3 regions of the Streptomyces sp. NPDC058751 genome follow, and region 2 is predicted to be linked to each of the others. Evidence: riboswitches for the same ligand, from Rfam matches in the RefSeq annotation. Region 2 holds a riboswitch; each other region holds the start of a gene.
The links. Region 2 has a riboswitch for cyclic di-AMP ahead of ACFW6B_RS39965 (peptidoglycan DD-metalloendopeptidase family protein). Riboswitches for the same ligand answer to the same signal wherever they lie in the genome.

Region 1 (2,193 bases), on a different contig from region 2:
AAGGCGACGGAGGAGGGACCCGGAGCCTGGAGGAGACCTGGAGCCCGGAGGCGAACCCGGGGCTCGACGGAGCCCGCGCGCACCCCGCAGGCCCCGGGCGCGCGGAGGGGACCCGGAAGACGTACACGATCGACGCGCGGGACTTCGTCACGAGCGGCGCACTCGCCCGCGGGAGCGGCGGCGGGGCTACCCGCGGGGTCGCCGGCGAGGGCTGCGACGAAGCCGTTCTCCGCCAAGCCCGAAAGAAGAGCCTTCCTCCCAAAGGTCACTGACCGAACGTCACACCGAAACCCGTTACCGCGAGGCGCACTTCGCCGCACGGCCGCCGCCCGGGTCCGGCCCGCTTCCGGCTGGCGGGCTCCGCCCCCACAGGCCCGTGCCCCCATGTGTCCCGCACCACAATTCCCGCTCCACCGGGGGCTGCTCGGCATCTTTCGAGGAGCCCGACACGTCCGCCGACACGGCCGCAATGCCCGAATTACCCCTCATGCGACCTTGATGCTCTTTGGTCTCGTGAATTGGGTCACCGGGCGACCGGGGCGCCACCGCGCGGCTCCCTCGACCCACCCCTTCCACGGAAGGCGAGTTGAGGATTCAATTCCGACACAATCGGACTTTTTGCCCGTGCATCAACTAGGCCAAAGCGATCTTCGCGGTCAAATCTCGTCTTGTTTCGGACATGTGCTCTCACATACGTTCTGGTCGACCCCGGGCGGACCGCCGAATCCTGCCGCCGCCCGGCAACCCATCGACCCACGCACGGCAGGAGCGGGGGAACCACAGGTAAGCCGCCGATCCGGACACACCGGACCGGCTCGGGGTGAAGCCGTGCCCACAAGCGCGGCCGGGCATCTCCCGCCCGAACCCGACAGCTCACCTCGCAGGCGCCGGAGAGGAAATTCGCCATGCCCGTACGAGGCAAGCACCGCCGCACGAAGACCAACGTCATCACCCGGGGCATGATCGTCGCCGGAACGGGCGGTATCGCCCTCGCCCTCCCGCTCGTGAGCGCGACCGGCGCCAACGCCGCCACCCCGGCGCAGGCCCCCCAGGCGGCGAAGGCCGCCCCCACCGCGGTGGTCCCCAACGTGCAGCTCGTCACCTACAAGGTGGTCAAGGGCGACACCCTCTCCAAGGTCGCGCAGAAGTACCCCAAGAGCGGCGGCTGGAAGAAGCTGTACGCGGCGAACCGCGCCGTCATCGGCGACAACCCCTCCGTGCTCCGTCCGGGCCTGAAGCTGACCGTGGGCACGAAGACGCTGAAGTCGACGACCGTCAGCACCACGGCGAAAGCGACCCCCGCCGTCGCCAAGTCCAAGGCGACCACCGCCACCCAGGCCTCCGCCAAGTCGTACGCCGACAACCTCGACGGCTGGATCAAGGAATCCCTGGACGTCATGGCCAAGGCCGGCATCCCGGGCAGCTACAACGGCATCCACCGCAACGTGATGCGCGAGTCCTCCGGCAACCCCAACGCCATCAACAACTGGGACTCCAACGCCGCCGCGGGCATCCCCTCCAAGGGCCTGCTCCAGGTGATCGACCCCACCTTCCGGGCCTACCACGTCCCCGGCACGTCGACGAACATCTACGACCCGGTCGCGAACATCACCGCGGCCTGCAACTACGCGGCCGACAAGTACGGCTCCATCGACAACGTCAACGGCGCCTACTGACCGCACCGCCGCACCCCGTCTTCACCGCACCCGCCGACGACGCCTTCCAGGCCCGTCGGCGGGTGTGTCGGTGGTGCATACGGGTGTGGCGGTGATGCGGTACGGACGCGGCGGCGGGTACGGCAGCGTCGCTAGAAGCCGAAGAGGCGCTCCAGGACGACCGCGATCCCGTCGTCCTCATTCGACAGGGTGACCTCGTCGGCCACCGCCTTCAGTTCCGGATGGGCGTTGGCCATCGCCACACCCCGGGCCGCCCAGTCGAACATCGGGATGTCGTTGGGCATGTCCCCGAAAGCGATCGTCGCGCACGGGGTGAGCCCGAGATGCGCCGCGGCGAGAGCGAGCCCCGTCGCCTTGGTCACCCCGCATGGCTGGAGTTCGACTGTGCCGGGCCCGGACATGGTGACCGTCGCCAGCGAACCGACCACCCCCCGCGCCGCCGACGCCAACTCGTCGTCCGACAACGACGGGTGACGGAGCAACACCTTGCTGATCGGCTCCGCCCAGAGGTCGTCCC
Region 2 (2,193 bases):
GCCGGCCGTCCGTGGTGGGCAGTCCGCCCACGTCGCGGAAGTTGCGCACTCCGCCGAGTTCGGGCTCGGTCGACGGGATCTGCTGCGTCACGGGGGTCCTCCCATTCGGCCGCCGGCGTCACCGGGCTGGACTCGGCGCCGCTCGTCGGCAGTTGTACCGGCTCGCGCTCTCGACGATACGACATGGGTACCTGGGGCAATGAGTTGTCCACAGGAGCGGGCCCCGGGGCGGAACGTCCTGGAAGCGGCGCTTCACGGACAACTTGCCTCGAACGTGTGTTCTAGTCGGGTGGAGGGTGCGGCGTACTTCCGGCCGCGCGGGCCGTCGGTGGGGATCGGGGCGAAAGGGGCATTCGTGAGCGCCGTTCCGCGTGTCATTTCGTGTGGGGGTCCGAATGTGTCGGTTATCCGAAGACTTCATGTCTGGGTGTTCTGTCCGAATAAGCACCTTCATTACAACTGGCCCTGGAATAAGGCGCCCTGGGGTGAGTCGCGTGAGGAGCGTCATATTCGTGACGATGCGTTGCCGTCCTCGTTTCTCAACTCGCGTGAAATGCAGGGATGTTGAGACGTCGGGGAGATCGTCGGTCCACGGAGGGTGACGGCGATCTCCGCATGGATCAAGAAAGACGAGCACGCAGAAACCGCCCATAGTTGTCGACGCGCTCTCATGTCGCCTACGTTCTGCCTCAATCCGGACGGACGCCCAATCCTGCCGCCGCCCGGAATCCGCACACTCACCCGTACACGGCAGGAGCGGGGGACCCACAGGTTCCGTGCCTGGTCCGGTCTCCGGAACAGGCTAGGGGTACAGCCGCGCAGCAGCGCGGCCGGGCATCTCCAGCCCGCACCCGACAGCTCACCCCGCAGGCGCCGGAGAGGAATTCGTCATGCCCGCGAAGGGTAAGCACCGCCGTCCCAAGTCCCCGCGTCTCACCCGCTCGATCGCCGTGGCCGGAACCGGTGGCGCCGCACTCGCGCTGCCTCTGATGGGAGCCACGGGTGCCCACGCCGCGACCCCGGTCACCGGTGTCGCGCAGCATGTCGAGAAGGCCGCGACCACCGTCCCCGCGGGCAAGACCGCCGCCTCCGCCGGTAAGGCCACCGTCACGACGAAGACGTACGCGGTGAGGTCCGGCGACTACCTCTCGAAGATCGCCGACGAGCAGAACGTCAGCGGCGGCTGGAAGAAGATCTACGCCGACAACCGCTCCGCCATCGGTGGCGACCCGTCACTGATCCACCCCGGTCTGAAGCTGTCGCTCGACGGGAAGGCGGCCTCCGCCGCCCACTCGGCTCCCAGCTCGGCTCCCAGCTCGGCCCCCCACGCGGCTCCCCGGACAACCACCTCGGCGAAGTCCGACAAGGCGACCCCGGCAGCCGAGACGGCCGCCCCCGCCGCTTCCGCCGGCAGCTCTTCCGCCAACACCTCTTCCGGCTACACCATGCCGGTCGACAGCAGTTCCGTCGGCACCGCTTACAGGGTGGCGGGCGGCATGTGGTCCAGCGGCTACCACACGGGCGTGGACTTCGTGATCCCGACCGGCACCACGATCAAGTCCATAGCCGCGGGCACCGTCGTCTCCGCGGGCTGGGGCGGCGCCTACGGCAACCAGGTCGTCGTCCAGCACGCCGACGGCAAGTACTCCCAGTACGCCCACATGTCGTCGCTGTCCGTCTCGGCGGGCCAGACCGTGACCGCGGGGCAGCAGCTCGGTCTCTCCGGCGCGACCGGCAACGTGACCGGACCGCACCTGCACTTCGAGATCCGCACCGCGCCGGGCTACGGCTCCGACGTCGACCCGGTCGCGTACCTGCGCTCGCACGGTGTCGCCGTGGGCTGACCCCACCCAGCCTCCTGCTCCTGACGGCAGGAAGATCTCCGTAGGCCGGACCCCCGATCCCCCGGGTCCGGCCTTCGGTGTCCCCCGGAACCGGATCAGGGCGGTCGCTGCCTCAACATCCGTGGCGCGAACCGTATTCCGGAGTTGACCAATGCTTGGCGAGTGGCTTATCTCACCGCCCGTCAACCCTTCCCTACGGTCGCGTAGCTCACATCGAAAGGTGAATCATGCTCGATGTGGCAGACGATTCGAAGAACGACAACAGACCGGTGATCGGGTCGTACGTGTCGGTGGGGGACAGCTTCACCGAGGGCGTCGGCGACCCCGGGCCCGACGGGGCGTTCGTGGG
Region 3 (2,193 bases), on a different contig from region 2:
GCGGGACCGAGGGGAACGTACCGGTCTGACCGACCGACGGAAACGTACCGGTCTGCGGGGCCGACGGGAACGCCACACCCTGCGGGACCGAGGGGAACGTACCGGTCTGACCGACCGACGGGAACGTACCGGTCTGAGCGGCGGACGGGAGCCCCACACCCTGCGGGACCGAGGGGAACGTACCGGTCTGACCGACCGACGGGAACGTACCGGTCTGCGGGGCCGACGGGAGGCGGGGCTGCTCCGTCGGCCGGTACTCGATCGCCGGCGCCTGCGCGACGGGCATGTTCTGCCGTGACACGTGCCGCGACATCAACTCCTGGGCGGCGGCGAGCTTGCGCCGGGCATTCTGCTTCTTGACCTGCGGGGAGGGCTTCTGCGGCGCGGCGGCCTGAGCGGGCACCGCGGGAAGCGCCGCACGGAACCCCGTTCCGGGTCCCGGTACCGCGGGGGACCCGGCCGCCGGACCCGCGGTCAGTTCCAGCGCGGGGCGCCCGGCCGGTTCCGAAGCCGGACCGGCGGTCAGCTCCAGCATCGGAGCGGCCGTCAACTCGGCGGCGGGCCGCATGATCTGTTCCAGCTCGTACACCGTCGGAAGGTCGGACGAGGACCCCTTGGACCCCTTCCCGCCTCCCTTGGGACGGGCACCGCCACCGCCACCGCCACGCCCCGGCTGCCTGTCGGCCGGGAGCGTGGCCGGCGCCACGGGTCCGACCCGGGAGCGCGCCCCGTCGAACCACTGCTGCATCAGGTTGTCCCGGTCCGCGTCGGAGACCCCGCTCCCTTGACCGGCGCCCCCTCGGCCCGGCCTGCGGGCGGAGTTCGACGAGGCGCGGGTCCCGTTGAACTTGCCGGTGGCGAACTCCGCCTGGTCGTAGAGGGACGAGAGCCGTCGGGCGACTTCTTCGCTGCTGGGCGGGGTGCTTTCCGGCGCCATGGAGTGGTGCTCCTTCCGTCGTCCGCCTACCGGGTTAGCTGTCGGGTTCGGGCGGACGATTCCGGAAGGTATGCCCTACGACCCCTGCCCCGAAAGGCAGTTGGCCGATTCACCCCAAGTTCGGTGGGTCCCCGGCTCCCGCTGCCACGAGGACAGGCAGGACTCGGCGGAGGCCGCGCCGCCCGGCGAGCTCCGCCGGAGGGAATCGGGCGGCCAGGTGGCCAACTTAGCCATGTTGTGCACCCGATGTGAAGATCCACGCCCCAGATGTCCGATACGTTTTCGTGACCTTCATCGCATCGCACCGCAGTGCGACGGAGAGGACACGGGCCGTGCTCGAAACGGCCGCTGAGCACGGCCGTTGAGGCGACCGGACCCGCTTCCCGACCCGGCCCCGGCCCCGATTCCCGCCCGTCCGGCCCGCCCCGTTGCGTACCGGTTCCTTCCCGGACGGACGGGCACACCCCGCCCCGGCCCGCCGGTCGCGCACCCGGCCGCCTCGGACGTGTCGAAAGTGTGCAGAGAACCGACTTTCCCCGGCACCTCGTTCGACATCGACGGCGCCTGCCGGTCACACCTTGACCGGTTCTGGCCGAACCGGCCGGATCACCGCTGTCGCCGCGTGCCGCCCGTACCGTCGTGGCACGTCAGACCACGAGAGCGAGCCGAGGACCCCACGTGCACGATGCGCCGATCTATGCCCAACTGATCTCCGAACGCGGCGACATACCGAGGCTCGTACGAAGCGAGGCCCGGCGGCTGCAACGCGACTTCGAGTGGATCCTGAGCTGGGATCCGTCGACCGGCGCCCCGCTCCCCTCGTCCGCCGCACGGCCGGCGTCCGGCGCCCGCCGCCCCCTGTCCGCGGCCCCCGACCCGGACGACCGGCTCGACGCACCCACCCCCCTGCCGTCCGGCCGCCAGGACCTGTCCGTCCCTTCCCGCCTGCCGGACGGGTCCTAGGGCCTGTCGTCAAATTCCCGTCTGTCCCGCGACGCCATGCACGCTCCCCCGAGCTCTTCGAGCAGGGGGGACCCCCACTCGCCGCACCAGGCGCTAGAGAACGTCCGGTTCGCCGCCCGGCCGGCCGGCGGGGAGCGGGTCGAGCCCGTCGCCGATCCGGGTCACCAGATCCGCGACCGTGGCGCCGGTGACCCGGTGCCAGGTCCGCGCGCGGCGGAGCATCGCGTGGTCACCGCCCTCGACCCGCACGGCGCTCGCGGAGGCACCCGCCTCCAGGGCCCGGCGGACGAGGG

Region 1: it holds a riboswitch for cyclic di-AMP, as region 2 does, so the genes downstream of both, ACFW6B_RS07435 (transglycosylase SLT domain-containing protein) here and ACFW6B_RS39965 (peptidoglycan DD-metalloendopeptidase family protein) in region 2, are expected to answer to the same signal.
Region 3: it holds a riboswitch for cyclic di-AMP, as region 2 does, so the genes downstream of both, ACFW6B_RS24300 (C40 family peptidase) here and ACFW6B_RS39965 (peptidoglycan DD-metalloendopeptidase family protein) in region 2, are expected to answer to the same signal.

Annotation. Positions count from the first base shown of each region.
Region 1 covers NZ_JBHYPZ010000005.1:160,198-162,390, forward strand. The annotation lists cyclic di-AMP (ydaO/yuaA leader) riboswitch at 741-902, shown strand; gene ACFW6B_RS07435 (transglycosylase SLT domain-containing protein) at 906-1,676, shown strand; gene ACFW6B_RS07440 (HAD family hydrolase) at 1,808-2,193, opposite strand, start outside.
Region 2 covers NZ_JBHYPZ010000076.1:5,750-7,942, reverse strand. The annotation lists gene ACFW6B_RS39970 (tyrosine-protein phosphatase) at 1-91, opposite strand, end outside; cyclic di-AMP (ydaO/yuaA leader) riboswitch at 729-886, shown strand; gene ACFW6B_RS39965 (peptidoglycan DD-metalloendopeptidase family protein) at 891-1,844, shown strand; gene ACFW6B_RS39960 (SGNH/GDSL hydrolase family protein) at 2,114-2,193, shown strand, end outside.
Region 3 covers NZ_JBHYPZ010000027.1:23,164-25,356, reverse strand. The annotation lists gene ACFW6B_RS24300 (C40 family peptidase) at 1-937, opposite strand, end outside; cyclic di-AMP (ydaO/yuaA leader) riboswitch at 945-1,116, opposite strand; gene ACFW6B_RS24295 (hypothetical protein) at 1,616-1,900, shown strand; gene ACFW6B_RS24290 (alpha/beta fold hydrolase) at 1,994-2,193, opposite strand, start outside.